2 regions of the Salinivibrio sp. YCSC6 genome follow, and region 2 is predicted to be linked to the other one. Evidence: predicted binding sites of a transcription regulator. Region 2 holds the regulator's gene; the other holds the start of a gene.
What was found. The regulator CRP, encoded in region 2, controls carbon source genes, mostly activating them, when cyclic AMP is high. The targets are predictions, from matches to a motif close to TGTGANNNNNNTCACA.
Positions count from the first base shown of each region.

Region 1: the regulator CRP is predicted to act here: its motif matches at 6,928-6,943, upstream of E8E00_RS05765 (ROK family protein).

Region 1 covers NZ_CP039516.1:1,250,688-1,258,433, reverse strand. Annotated here, with positions in the region: gene E8E00_RS05795 (multidrug effflux MFS transporter) at 1-779, opposite strand, end outside; gene E8E00_RS05790 (MetQ/NlpA family ABC transporter substrate-binding protein) at 1,064-1,861, opposite strand; gene E8E00_RS05785 (LON peptidase substrate-binding domain-containing protein) at 2,021-2,590, shown strand; gene E8E00_RS05780 (sigma-70 family RNA polymerase sigma factor) at 2,655-3,290, shown strand; gene E8E00_RS05775 (ChrR family anti-sigma-E factor) at 3,283-3,969, shown strand; gene sstT (serine/threonine transporter SstT) at 4,277-5,494, shown strand; gene E8E00_RS05765 (ROK family protein) at 5,608-6,822, opposite strand; gene queE (7-carboxy-7-deazaguanine synthase QueE) at 7,087-7,746, shown strand, end outside.
Region 2 covers NZ_CP039516.1:2,640,655-2,648,400, reverse strand. Annotated here, with positions in the region: gene E8E00_RS12350 (aspartate aminotransferase family protein) at 1-237, shown strand, start outside; gene astA (arginine N-succinyltransferase) at 267-1,289, shown strand; gene astD (succinylglutamate-semialdehyde dehydrogenase) at 1,292-2,770, shown strand; gene E8E00_RS12335 (DUF1338 domain-containing protein) at 2,781-3,575, shown strand; gene E8E00_RS12330 (hypothetical protein) at 3,627-4,493, opposite strand; gene crp (cAMP-activated global transcriptional regulator CRP) at 4,623-5,255, opposite strand; gene E8E00_RS12320 (phosphoribulokinase) at 5,507-6,376, opposite strand; gene E8E00_RS12315 (YheU family protein) at 6,436-6,654, opposite strand; gene E8E00_RS12310 (hydrolase) at 6,802-7,746, opposite strand, start outside.

The DNA of each region.
Region 1 (7,746 bases), 1.4 Mb from region 2:
GTTGGTATAAGCGCCCACAACGCATATTGATCCGAGGTCATCCCGATGCGCTCTTGCATTAAAAATGGCATCAGCGACACCGTGGTAATCACCAAGGTAAAATTCACCCAGCTAATACTGGCGAAATAGAGAAAATACGGTGTTTTTAGCAATGCGCCATAACGGCCGAGGATCACCTTCACATTGGGCAACGGTGAACGGGCGAGCATGCTTTCTTTGAACAGGAAAAACAGCACGCACCACACCAAGCTGGTGTACACCATTAGCAAAATAAAGATCGCCAGCCAGCCTAAGTTATGGTTAACAAAGCCACCAATCACAGGAGCCACAATAGGCGTAAATGATGCGACCATGATTAGGTATGACATGGCTTGCGGAAGCTGATCCCCCGAATAAGAGTCACGAGTAAAGGCTCGTGAGAGCACGGCACAACAGCCGGTGCCTATTCCTTGGATGCAACGGCCAATGACTAGGCCAGTGAAACTGGCGCTAAAGCTCACCATCACGGTTAAACCAATCAAGGAGAGCAATACCCCAGCCAATAACACGCGGCGACGGCCAAGTGCATCCGAGATCGGCCCGTAGATAAACTGTGATGGCCCAAAGCCGAGTAGATAGGCAGAGATCAGCAGCTGGACATCATCCATACTGAGGCTAAAGTCTCGGGCTATCCACGGCAAAGACGGGAAGACCAATCCCATACTGAACTGCCCAATGCTGACTGTTAAGCATGCCAGCAATACGGGCGACCAATTAAATGGACGAGTAGCCGATTGCATCCAATTTCCTGTGCATTTGCGTCGAGAAAAGAAAGGCAAGTGTCAAGCCAGTACGCGGCATAAATCACACTTTGATTGGCATAGTAACGCAATAAGCAACTGAGTGGTAACAAAAATTTAAAATTCGCTCGCGTTGGGTTGGATGGAGGAAAGCGCGGCTAACGACGAAGATCGCACGTCAGCAAGACTGGCAACATGGCACAAATAAAAGGCATGCGATGGATCCAAAAAGCCCGATACGGTTTCGCGAATCGGGCATCTTAACTATTGAGCGCGACGCGCATTTAAAAAGCGGGTTCAATCGTGCCTTTAAATGTCTTTTCAAGAAAGTCACGGGTTTGTTGGGACTGAAACAGCGCCACCAAACGTTGTAGGTCGGGGTTGTCTTTATCTTCTTCGCGGGCGGCCACAACCATCACCGCCAAGGCAGCATCTTTCGACTCCAAGAAAATACCTTGCTCACTCGGGCTTAATCCCGATGACATCACATAGTTCATGGTGATCGCCGCCGCATCGACATCCTGTAAGCTGCGTGGCAGTTGTGCCGCCTCAACCTCAACAAATTCGAGTTGTTTAGGATTGGCGATGATATCTTGCAAAGTAGCTTTAAAGCCGACACTGTCGGCTAAGGTAATTAACCCCGCCTCTTGCAGCAATAACAATGCGCGCCCCGCGTTGGTAGGATCGTTGGGGATCGCAATTTGTGCGCCATTCGGCAGCGCATCAACATGCTCAACGCGATCAGAGTAGATCCCCATCCGCATCAAAATGGAACGTCCCATCGATACCAACTGGCTACCGTTGTTTTGGTTGTAGTTATCCAAAAACGGCTGATGTTGGTAACTGTTTAGATCTAAGCTGCCATCCGCCAAGCCAGCATTGGGGGAAATATAGTCGGAAAATTCGACCACCTCGACCACAATCCCCTCAGCTTTTGCTTGCTTGGCAACCGCTTCAACCACTTGTGCATGCGGCCCCACTGTAGCGCCAATTTTGATCACCTTATCTTGTGATTCTGAACAGCCAACCAGCGTGAGCGTGAGTCCGAGTATGAGAATAAAAGAAGCACGTAGAGATTTCATCAATCGGTAATCCTTTCCGAAAAGCCATTTAGATGTCTATACTGCCAAATAAGAAAAAGATGTCAATCATTGTTTATGCGATTCTCTGGACGCTTGATCGCTTGTCGCTAAGGGCGCGTATTAGTCAGCATGTTCAATCGATTATCAGGAGGCGCGGATATGACCAAGCTGTTTCCTTTGCCCCTCTTTTTGTTACCGGGTGGCAGAGCAAAACTACGTATTTTTGAACCCCGCTATTTACGGTTGGTACGCGAATGTACCGCCAACGGAGAAGGGTTTGTCCTTGCGATGATGCAAGGTCAGCGGCTTTATAAATACGGTACTTTGGTCGATATCGTTGATTTCGAGACGCTTCCCGATGGATTGCTGGGCATAACCATTGCGGGCCGACAACGGGTGGAAATTATGTCAACCGAACAAGCGCCCGACAAATTGTGGTTGGGTGAAATACGTACCCTGCATGATTGGCCACACGATGATTATGTCGATAATACGGACGATAAGGTGCAAGCGCGCATTGCCACCAGCCTCAAGCACATATTTGCTGCCCATCCTGATCACGCCGAGCAGTATGAACAGCCTCATTTCGAGGATGTCACCTGGGCGTGTCAGCGTTGGTTAGAGATTCTGCCCCTCACGAGTGCGCAAAAACAATGGTTTATCGCACAAGACTCTGCCGATGAGGCCAAGCAATTCATTCACCAACTGCTTGAAGAACACGTCGAGTGATCCAAATGATTTGTGGTGCGTATTGGGGTGTCAGATGGACGGCACTGACAGATAGGACTCAACTATGACTGCGCCTCAAACCATGTATACTGAAGCTTCAACCTCGAGACGGAATACACGTACCACAATGACTGACGTGACGAAGGAAGAGTTGTCGGAGCTATTATTACGCGTTGCGGAACAGCGAGACCGTGTCGCCTTTGAGCGTTTGTTTCGCTTTTTTGGCCCGAAGATCCGATCTTATGGAACCAAACATCTGCGCGCGGACGGACAGGCGATGGAGCTGGTCCAAGAGACCATGTTGGTGGTGTGGCGAAAAGCCCATCTTTACAACGCGGAGAAGGGGGCGGCAACGACCTGGGTGTTTACCATCATGCGTAACATCAGCTTCGATATGCTTCGTAAGGTGCAATCGAACCGCGAAGATAATTTTAGCGACGAGATTTGGCCGATACTGGAATCCGGTCAACAAGACAATGAAACCGACTCAGGTGCTCAGCACATGATGGATCAGGAATTATTATCCTTCATTGATGAATTACCTGAGGTACAACAACAGGTGGTGCGTGGTGTGTACTTAAAGCAACTCACTCACCAAGAGCTATCGGACCAACTTAATGTTCCATTAGGGACCGTGAAGTCGCGTTTGCGACTCGGGCTCGAGAAGCTGCGCAATCATCTGGAGGTCAACAATGATTAAATATCATCCTTCTTCCGAACTGCTGGATGCCTTTGCAGCCGGCCAATTACCGACATCCATGGCGATTGCTCTCTCTGCACACGTTGAATTATGTCAACAATGCCGTGAGCATGTGAGTGCGAAAGAAGAAGCGCTAGCATTAGCCGCGTTTGAAGAGGCTGAGACCGAGCACGAGTTCGCAGCAGGCACTCTGCCTTGGGACGATGATCTAGAAGCGGACATGATGAGTGCGATTTTCGACGCCCCTGAACAAGACGAGGCATCACGCATTCAAGTCGCTCGGTCAGACGAGATTCGCGTTGGAGACAAAACCTACACACTACCACGCGCACTGCAGCGTTTTAGTGATTCGAATTGGTTATCATTCGGCAAGGTGCAACGCGCAAGGCTGAACCTTGAAGAAGGTGCCACACGTGCGAGTTTCTTACATATCGACGAAGGCGGCTCGGTTCCAGCCCATACACACAAAGGCTATGAGCTGACGCTATTGCTCGATGGCACCTTTGAAGATGAAAGCGGACAATACTCGCCGGGTGACTTTATTTTGTTGGATAGTCGACATCATCACACCCCCTCCACCAAAGACGGGTGTCTGTGTTACACGGTCGCGAATGCGCCACTGCACTTCACCAAGGGCGTAAGTAAGCTACTTAATACCGTGGGTCATGCGATTTACTAAAAATCCTTGTGCTAGTTGTTATCCTATCTTTGGCGGCGAAAGCCGCCTTTTTTTATGCTGTTCAAGACAATAAATGCGTACAAATGCTCGGCGCATTAAAACGATTTCCTCACATCTAGCGCCGTGATAACAGAATAATTACACTAAAGAAACTTTCATTTAATGCCAACTGACTGACAGAATCCCACCTAACTAGTGCAAACTATCAATTTTCACTTTACATAGGGTGAATCAAACTGGTTTAATTCCCCACTTCTAACGATTCATTAACAGCCATTGATAAAAAACACAGTGAAGTGAGACACACATGAGTCAAACACAACTCGCCAGTATCAGCCGAGGTCACTCGTTGGTACTTCAAATCGTTATAGGTATTCTTGCTGGGGGCGTACTCGCCTATCTGTCGCCTGAGTTGGCGAGCACAGCAGGTTTGCTTGGTAAGCTTTTTGTTAGCGCACTGAAAGCAGTTGCACCCATTTTGGTCTTCGTTTTGGTTGCTGCCTCTATTGCTAACCAAAAGAAAGGTCAGCGCGCCAACATGCGCCCTATTATTTTCCTCTACCTGCTCGGCACGCTGGCGGCATCCTTGACCGCGGTTACCATGAGCTTTTTGTTTCCGACGACCTTACAGTTTGCCGCAACCGATGCAGCTGTCGCGCCACCGGAAGGCATTACCCAAGTATTAAACACCTTGCTGTTTAATATTGTCGATAACCCAGTCAACGCTCTGATGTCCGGTAACTATATCGGTATTCTCGCGTGGGCGATTGGTTTGGGCATTGCCTTACACCATGCATCAAGCGAGACCAAACGCGTCTTCTCTGACGTGTCTGAAGGCGTGTCTATGATTGTGCGCTTCGTGATCCGTTTTGCGCCCATCGGTATTTTTGGCCTTGTCGCCAACACCTTGGCACAAAGTGGTTTTGATGCGCTGCTTGGCTACATTCATTTGCTTGGCGTGCTCCTTGGCAGTATGGCAACAATCGCGTTGATCATTAACCCACTGATCGTGTTTTATAAAACGCGCCAAAATCCGTATCCACTGGTTTTCCGCTGCCTGCGTGAAAGTGGCCTTACCGCCTTCTTTACCCGTAGCTCAGCCGCGAACATCCCTGTGAATATGCAGCTGTGCCGTAAACTCAAGCTTGATGAAGATACTTACTCTGTCTCGATTCCACTCGGGGCAACGATCAACATGGGTGGCGCGGCAATCACCATCACAGTTCTTACACTCGCCGCTGTACATACCTTGGGAATTGAAGTGGATATTGCCACTGCAATTCTGCTTAGCATTGTTGCCGCAGTGTCTGCGTGCGGTGCCTCAGGCGTTGCAGGCGGCTCGCTCTTGCTGATCCCACTGGCGTGTAACTTGTTTGGTATCCCGCACGAAATTGCTATGGAAGTGGTCGGTGTTGGCTTTACCATTGGTGTGTTGCAAGATTCGGCAGAAACGGGGCTTAATAGCTCAACAGACGTAGTCTTTACCGCCGCAGCCTGTATGGGTGAAGAGCGTAAAAACGGATAAGCCGATAAAGGGCGTTTTATCGGCACAAGGCGGATAGCGCTCCCATTCAGGCTTGATACAAAAAGCAGGTGCTTGGCACCTGCTTTTTTTCGTTTATGCTCTCGTCACTAGCCCTAACCTTCCAGTACCTTCATGAGTAGTTTGCCGTCGTACATGGCTTGTTTCACCATCGCAGCGCCCGGCATAGTCGCTTGCGTGTAGAAATAACTTTCTTCCAGCAGTAAGTTTTGGCTGTATAAGGGGATGGTTTGCGTCTTTAAGCATTCCATGATTGCTGGATAGAGCACAGATTTCGCCCGGTTAAACTCGCCGCCGAATAATATTTTTTCCGGATTAAATAAATTCACCACGATGGCGATCGCTGTCCCTAGGTGATGGCCAAGCTCTGTAATCACGCGTTGCGCCAACGCATCACCGGCAACGGCGGCATCACAAATCGCGTCGATAGTGAGGGTTTTACCGCGCAATTGACTAGGGTGCCCCTCTGCGAGCAAGGTTTCTACTTGCTCAATGACCGCGGCTAAACTTGCTACGGTTTCCAAGCAGCCATAGTTGCCACAAAAGCATCGCTTACCAAATGGCTTCACTTGAATATGACCCAGCTCACCCACATTCCCCACGCGCCCTTGGAGCACTTTCCCTTCTAGGATGATCCCAGCCCCAACGCCATTGTGAACGGCAATCAGCACCGCGCTATCTGATTCTTTTGCGTTACCAAATAACTTTTCAGCCAGCGCCCAAGAGCGGGTATCATTACCCACAAAAACCGGTAATCCTGTTTCTCGATGCAGGACGGGCCCCAATGGCATATGGCTAACCTCAAAGTGCGGCATTTGAATGACCGTTCCCTGTGCACTATTCACTAAGCCTGGCAAAGACACCGCGATGCTTGTCACGCGGTCCACCACTTCATGATGACGCGAAAAGAAGGCTTTAACGTACTCGACAATGGTCGCTAGCAAGGCCTCTTGAGGCATCACCGCCAACTCATGGCGTTCTTGTACCAGAATGTCACTGCTTAACGAGTGCAAAGCCATCGTGAGGTAGCCGCGCCCTAAACGCATCGATAAGAATTGCCACCCGTCATTGTCCAACATCAACCCAACGGCGGGTCGACCACGCATACTGGTTTCTTGAATTTGTGTTTCTTTGACAAGGTGCGCGTCCATTAGCTCACGGACAATTTTAGTAATGCTGGCAGGTGCCAGCTGGCTGCGTTTGGAGAGCTCGATGCGCGAGATAGGCCCAAAGCGGTCGATCAAGTTGTACACTGTGCCGGCATTTTTGCGCTTGATATGATCAATATGCCCCGGCTGCCCAATAATCATGCCCTGTCCTATTACTGCTGGGATCTGGCGATCCTATTCATGATGATGCGTATAATTGAATTTTTTTACTTTGCGAACTAATTGTGAAGCACAATGAGGTCGCCGCGTGATATCTATCACTTTCAGGTGTGAAAATCGCGTTTAGCCTCACGAAACCATACGATTTAGTAACTATGGTAAAAATCCAATCAATCGTGAAAAAGCAAGATCTGCGGAGGATAAATTGGCATAATGCGCCGTCGAATCGAACCGCCAGAAAGCATGATGTACCGAGTAAACGAAATTTTTGAAACTATTCAGGGAGAAGGCACATTTACTGGCGTGCCCTCCGTCTTTGTCCGCTTGCAAGGTTGCCCTGTCGGCTGCGCTTGGTGCGATACCAAGCAAACATGGGAAACCGATGATAACGATCAGCAAGACAAGATATTTATTATCGATAAGTCAGAAGACTCACCTACTTGGTGCTGGCTGAGTGCGAAAGATATTGCGACAGAAATCACCCAACGCTATCAGGCTAAACACATTGTGATTACTGGGGGGGAGCCTTGCCTATACGACTTGGTGCCCTTAACCGAGGCGCTAGAAGCGGTTGGGTGTCAGTGCCAAATTGAAACCAGTGGCACGTACGAGGTAAAAGCCAGTCCGCAGACTTGGGTCACGGTATCACCTAAAATCAATATGCGCGGCAAATTACCGGTACTGGCCAGTGCGATGGCGCGCGCGAACGAAATCAAACATCCTGTGGGCACCGAGAAAGACATTGCACAGTTAGATACCCTACTTGAGCACTGCCCACCGTCACCAAAGGCAACCATTGCGCTACAACCGGTCAGTCAAAAGCCGCGAGCCACTAAACTTTGTATTGATACCTGTATTGCGCGCGGCTGGCGCTTGTCGATACAAACGCATAAATATTTAAACATT
Region 2 (7,746 bases):
TACGGCATCTTCAGTGAAGTGCGCGGTAAAGGTTTGTTGCTTGGCGCAGCACTCAACAAAGCGTGGGAAGGGCGTGCGCGTGACATCTTAGTGGCGGCAGGTGAGGAAGGCTTGCTGGTGCTGGTCGCGGGCCCGAATGTGGTGCGTTTCACCCCATCATTGGTGATTACCAAAGCGGATATTGAAGAAGGCATGGCGCGCCTTGATCGTGCTATTGCGAAGGTCGTTGCTGCATAAGGCGGCCTTTACACTCGGAGGGATTTGAGATGTTAGTTATTCGGCCTATCCGTGCGTCAGATTTTGATGCACTGATGTTGTGTGCGGAAGAGTCCGGTCATGGATTTACCTCATTGCCGGTTGATGCCGATTTGCTACAAGGACGTATCAACAATTCGCTAGAAAGCTTTGCCAAGCATGTCACTAGCCCGGGCATGGAAGGCTACCTGATGGTGGCCGAAGATACCGAAACGGGCGAGGTTGCAGGTACCACAGGGATCGAGGCGGCAATCGGCCTCGATAATCCCTTTTATAGTTATCACTTAACCAAAGTGGTGCATTCATCGCGCAAGCTCAATGTCCATAACATTGTTGAAGTGCTGACGTTTGGCAATAACTACACCGGAGCAACGGAAATTTGCACCCTGTTTTTGCGTCCTGAGTTTCGGGGTGGCCTCAACGGTAAACTGCTTTCCAAGTGTCGCTTCTTGATGCTCGCCGAGTTTCCTGAGCGCTTTGCGGATGTGGTGTTTGCCGAAATGCGTGGCGTGTCTGATGATGATGGCAACTCGCCGTTCTGGCAGTGGCTTAAGGACAACTTCTTTTCGATTGACTTTACTTTGGCCGATTACCTAACCGGTATCGGTGCGAAAGGGTTTATTGCCGATTTAATGCCTAAGTTGCCGATTTACGTCAGTCTGTTGAGTGAAGAAGCGCGTGCTGTGATTGGACAGGTGCACCCGAAAACACGGCCGGCACTGCGTCTGTTGGAGAAAGAAGGCTTTTCGTGTCGAGGATATGTCGACATCTTTGATGCCGGTCCAACGGTCGAGTGTTTGCGCCACAATATCGAATCGGTCCGCCATTCATTTAATGCGACTGCTAGCGTGCGTGAGCATAGCAGTGCTCAGCACTACTTAATTTCGAATACCGATTTTGCGGGCTTCCGCGCAACTGCGGCGAAAGCGGCACTTGATCCGGAAACCAATCACGTCGTGATTGCGCCAGAGGTTGCCGAAGCGCTGCAAGTTAAAGACGGCGATCGACTCCGTTTGATCGCGATGGAGGAGTAAGGATGACACATCAAACCGCAGGCCATTTGATCAATGGTGAATGGACGCCGGGTGAAGGCGACGTCATGACTTCGCTAAACCCTTTTGATAGCCGTTGTATTTGGCAAGGCAATGAAGCTACGAAACCGCAGGTTGAACAAGCGGTAAGCGCGGCACGACAAGCCTTTCTTACTTGGCGGAATACCGATTTTGCCGAGCGCCAAGCCTTGGTAGAACGCTTCGCTGAAATTGTGAAAGCCAATACCGACGATCTGGCGCGTACCATCGCTGAAGAAACCGGTAAGCCGTTTTGGGAAACCAAAACCGAAGTGGGCGCCATGGTGGGTAAAATTGCCATTTCGCTGCGCGCTTACCATGAACGTACAGGATCGCGGGAAAAAGACGTCAATGGCACGCAAGCTGTACTGCGTCATCGCCCCCTTGGTGTGATGGCAGTGTTTGGGCCGTATAATTTCCCCGGTCACTTGCCTAATGGCCATATTGTCCCGGCACTATTGGCCGGAAACAGTGTGGTTTTCAAACCGTCTGAACTGACGCCTAAAGTGGCTGAACAAACTCTTGGCTACTGGTTAGAAGCCGGTCTACCTGCTGGGCTAATTAACTTGGTGCAAGGGGGCCGTGATACCGGCGAAGCGCTAGCACAAGCTCGAGGTATTGATGGCCTTCTATTTACCGGGAGCGCCAACACCGGACACATCCTCCATCGCCAGTTTGCCGGCCAACCGGACAAAATGCTGGCATTGGAAATGGGGGGCAATAACCCACTGGTTATCAGTGATAAACACAGTGGTGTGGATGCCACGGTTTATACCATTATTCAATCGGCTTACCTCAGTGCCGGTCAGCGTTGTACCTGTGCACGTCGTCTGCTTCTTCCTGAAGGGGAGGTGGGTGACAAGATCTTGGCGCGCTTAGCGGCGTGGACTAAAACGATCCGTGTGGGCGGCCAGTTCGATGATCCGGCGCCATTTATGGGCGCACAGATCTCTGTGGCGGCGGCCGAAGGGATCTTAGCCACTCAGCAAAAACTGATCGATCTCGGAGGCAAGCCAGTCGTGGCGTGTGAACATCGCCATGATGCCGTGATCTCGCCGGGGATCATTGATGTTAGCGGGATCGCCGAGTTACCCGATGAAGAATACTTCGGTCCTTTATTGCAGGTGCAGCGTTACACCGATATGGCTGATGCATTGACGAAAGCGAATGATACCCGCTATGGCTTATCGGCAGGCCTTATCAGTGACGACGATGGTGAATGGCAATACTTCCTTGACCATATTCGCGCCGGTATTGTAAACCGTAACCGTCAATTGACCGGTGCCAGTGGGGATGCACCATTTGGTGGTCCGGGCGCGTCGGGTAACCTGCGTCCAAGTGCTTATTATGCCGCCGATTATTGTGCCTACCCTATGGCATCGATGGAAGGCGAGCAGGTCACCTTGCCCGAGAGCTTTGCGCCGGGGATCACGCCTCTTGATTAAGGAGAACAACATGGATAGTTGCCAAGCGTTATTTGACAGATTGTGGCAAGACTACACCCAGCGTCTTTGCCCTTCTGCGCAGAAAGTGCATGGGTTGCTCGAAGAAGGCCAACCCCTGATCAATGATCACATTGCACTGCGCACCTTTGCACTGCCTAATGTAGGGCTGGACAAGCTTGCCCGTCCTTTTATTGCGTTGGGCTATGAGCCGAAAGGTGAGTATACCTTTGAAGCGAAGAAGCTCAACGCACGTCACTACGAGCATCCCGATCCCTTGATGCCGAAAGTGTTTATTAGTGAATTGATGGTGGGCCAATGCTCGACAACATTGCAATCTATCGTGCGCGACTTAGTGGCGAATGTGGATGATGATGCGCTGAAAGGGAGCGATTTTCTTCATCAAGGACGTTTGTGGGACTTGGACTGGCAAACCTACAAGACGTTAGCAGATGAAAGTGAATATGCAGCTTGGGTGGCAGCGCATGGCTATGGGGCGAACCACTTTACGGTCAGTGTGAATCAGCTGAATAACCATGATAGCTGTCAAGCGGTCAACGATACCTTGCGCCAAAATGGGTTTACCATTAACGAATCTGGCGGGGAGGTCAAAGGGGATGCGTCAGTCTTTTTGGAGCAATCCTCGACGATGGCTGATCGCGTGCCGGTGCAATTTAGCGATGCACGCCATGATATTCCGGGTGGTTTCTACGAGTTTGCGAAACGGTATCCGCTTCCGGACGGTGAACTTTATCAAGGTTTTGTCGCCGCCTCGGCCGATAAAATTTTTGAAAGTACGCATCAATAGTGGCGAGAGAAGAAAAGGAGAGCGATGCTCTCCTTTTTTGGTTGGCGGTGTTTAGCGACTTTCAATATCGAGCCAGAATGTATCGTCAATTGCCTGAGTCTCATTACTCAGATGTGGGTTGTCGACCCGAATAAAGGTGCGCTCACCAATATTGGCTTTCTCAAAGGTCTCTTTTACCAGAGGGGCATTCTCAAAAAATTCGATGAAGGATCCGTCTTGATAGGCGGCCGCAAAGGCATCGTTGAGCATGGTCGCTACCTCTGGGTTTTGGGGCGATACAAACAAGAACATTGGGAAGCGGTAGATTAGCATTAAGTGCGGATCAACCAACAGATTTGTATATTGAGGTCGCTCTGCCAGCTCGCTAAAAGGTTCGATAAGCGCACGCGGGAAGAGGTCGGCCCGTCCGGTATCGACGCCTTTAAAGATATTCTCAAAGCTTGAGATTTCTCGAACCCGAAATCCCGCCGACTGCAAGACCTTCACATCCGCCCAGCCTTGCCCTTGGATCATGGTCAGATTATTGAGCCCAGCTTGGTCACTGATTTGTGCAAGCTTGGGTTCGGTGGCTTGATTGGTAATGAACAAGCGATGGCCTAATAGACCCCGAAAGACTGGATAACGGATGGGAAGTAACTCTGACTCAAGGGTACGGTCGGCCCCGAGCCAATCTACCGTCAGTCGTCCTTGTTTTAGCATTTCCACTTTACGAGACTGAGAGCCAATTTGGCCTTGAAAGGCCTGTAAAGTGACAGACTCACCTGATTTTTCCGCTAAAAACTCAATCAAGTCGATAGCGTATAAATCGAGGGCAGAGCCAGCCCGTGGTTCTGGATGGACAATGGTGATATTCGCCGCAGCAGTTGAAGAAACCGCCGCGAGTAGCAATGCAGCAAGGGTTTGACGTAAGCTTCTCATAAACGACATCCTGTTAATCAGTTGTTAGATGGGTCGTTTCTGAAGTGTAGAACTTAGGTAATGAGTTTCCAGTCAATAAAAATAAAAAAACCGACGCAAAAGCGCCGGTTTTGTCGCAACACGCGAGGATTAGCGTGTGCCGTAAACCACAATGGTTTTACCGTGAGCTGAGATAAGGTTCTGCTCTTCCAGCATTTTAAGGATACGCCCAACTGTCTCACGCGAACAGCCAACAATCTGACCAATCTCTTGACGCGTGATCTTGATTTGCATGCCGTCAGGGTGAGTCATGGCGTCAGGTTGCTTCGCCAAGTTCAGTAGGGTCTGCGCAATGCGGCCGGTCACGTCCAGGAAGGCAAGGTCTCCCACTTTCTGGCTGGTCACTTGCAGGCGACGCGCCATCTGAGAGGATAGACGCATCAAAATGTCTGGGTTAACTTGGATCAGCTGGCGGAATTTCTTGAATGAAATTTCTGCTACTTCGCAAGGTGATTTCGCACGTACCCATGCGGTGCGCTCTTGGTCCTCTTCGAACAGACCAAGTTCGCCGATGAAGTCACCTTGGTTAAGGTAAGACAGGATCATCTCCTTGCCTTCTTCATCTTTGATTAGTACGGCCACAGAACCTTTCACGATGTAGTACAAGGTCTCCGCCTTTTCCCCTGCATGGATCAGAGTACTTTTGGACGGGTACTTGTGAATATGACAATGTGAAAGGAACCACTCGAGTGTAGGGTCTGTTTGAGGTTTTCCTGGAACCATATAACTTATTTCCTCTGCATGTGTTGCCCGGCAACGACGTCCTGTCTTTGTCTGAATGGAAACCCATCAGTCCAATGCACAGAATACGAGGTCTTGGCGCAGGCTACAAGCTCACTGTATGTTAACAAGAGTGTATCTTTTTTCTATCTGGATTTCTTGATTTTGATCTAAGCCAACCGCCTAAAAAATCGGCAAAAATGTGGCTAAGATCACGACCTGAGAAGTAATACACGTTAAGTGCGCTACGGCGGTTAACCTATCTTGCCTTTCTCAATCAACTGTTGGATCAAGGGGCGAATAATCAGCTCCATCGCAAATCCCATTTTACCGCCGGGCACGACCAGCGTGTTGTGCCGAGACATAAAGGCGCCACTGATCATTTGCAGTAAATAAGGAAAATCGACGTTCTTCATGCCACGAAAGCGGATCACAACAAAGCTTTCGTCGAGTGAAGGGATCCCTTTTGCATTCAGCGGGTTGGATGTGTCTACGGTCGGGACACGTTGGAAGTTAATATGTGTGCGAGAAAACTGCGGCGTAATGTAGTGCAAATAATCATCCATGGAGCGCACGATCGAGTCCGTGACAGCCTCGCGGGAATGGCCTCGGTCGCGCGTATCGCGGACAAACTTTTGAATCCACTCCAAGTTAACGATAGGCACCATGCCGATCAGTAAATCAACATGTTGGGCGACATTGACGTCACCATCCACCACCCCGCCATGCAAGCCTTCATAAAATAATACGTCGGTATTTTCAGGCAGATCTTGCCAGGGGGTGAAGGTGCCCGGCATTTGGTTATAAGGCACGGCTTCATCAAAGGTGTGTAGATAACGACGGTATTTACCTGTGCCTTGTTCGCCATATTCTTTAAAAAATTGCTCAAGGCGTGGGAAGTCGTTGGCCGTGGGGCCAAAGTAGCTAATATGACGACCTTGTTCACGGGCTTTACGGATCTCAACATCCATTTCTGGCCGCGTGAAGCGGTGAAAGCTATCGCCCTCTAACCAAGAGGCTTTGATGTTCATCATATTGAACATCTTACGAAACGCTTCGGAGGTCGTGGTTGTGCCTGCGCCGGATGAACCGGTCACAGCGATGATTGGGTGTTTAGCCGACATGACGAGCCCTGTCATTGATCAGTCTGAATTTACACCGCAGCCCACAAGGTGAGGCGGTGTTACGGTCTGAGATCGCGCTGACGACGAATATCCACTGTCTCATGCAGCTCAGAGTATACAATCACGGCGTCGCCGGATTTTAATTGTTCACGCACTTGTTCAACTTTCTCAGCAAAGCTGACTTCCTGCTCACCGTAATCTGTCCCTTCCCGCAACACAAAGTGTTCAATTAAATTGGTCAAGGTTTCGGCTGGCACAGATTGCCATGGAACCATCATACTACATCACCTTTTGCTGACATCGGGATGGCACGGACGCCATCTCCATGCTTAGGTTGTGAATTAGCTCCCATTTTACCGAATTATGCGTGTAGGTGCAGTGCATCTATGTCGATTTAATCACAATTTATCGTGACGATTGGGGCATCAGGTGTCGAGTTGCTCAGCTATCCACGCGGGCACTGCCTCTTCCAACCATAAACGCGGTGCACGCCAACGGCCAGTGACAAACCCAACATGTCCGCCATGGTCAGTGAGTTGATAGCGTATATTGGCCGGTAATGGCGTGGTTGGGATCACCGCATCAGTCATAAAAGGATCGTCTTTGGCATGAATGATGGTCAAAGGGGCGCGGATCGCAGGCAACACGGATAGGCCACTGCATTGCTGGTAGTAATGATGTGCGTCCTCAAACCCATGCAGTGGTGCGGTGACGGTTTGATCAAACTCGAATAAGGTCGAAATACGGGGCTGCTCGCCAGCTTGCCAACGACCCACTTGGGCGTGTCGCGTGAGCTTATCTGACAGGGTTTGCCGCATCGAGCGGAGTAGGTACGCTTGGTAGACACGTGAGAACCCTTGCTGAATGCGTAACGAGCAGGCGGCAAGGTCTAAGGGGGGTGACACTGCGCAGCCACTGGAGACAATCGGATCGTCCGCATACTCTGCCAAATAGCGCACCAGCATGTTGCCGCCTAGCGATACGCCCACGGCATGAATGGGATGCTGAGGATAACGCATGCGTAATGTGGTCAAAAAATAGCGCGCATCCTGTGTCTCGCCTGAGTGATAAGTGCGCGGGACGCGGTTTAAGCGGCCACTGCAACTACGAAAGTGCATCACCACACCGCACCAGCCTTGGCGCTGAAAAGCAGCCAGTAATCCATTCGCGTACGGGCTATGAAAACTGCCAGCGAGGCCATGAAAAAGGACCACTATCGGTTGGCCGGGCTGAGGCGTCTGTGTCCAAGCGAGATCGACGAAATCACCATCCGGTAAATCCAGCTGCTGCCATAAAGGAGAGATCACGGGTTGCCGCCGCATCAGCCGTGGCATGATGGTTTGTAGATGAGGATTACGGGCGCTGGGAAT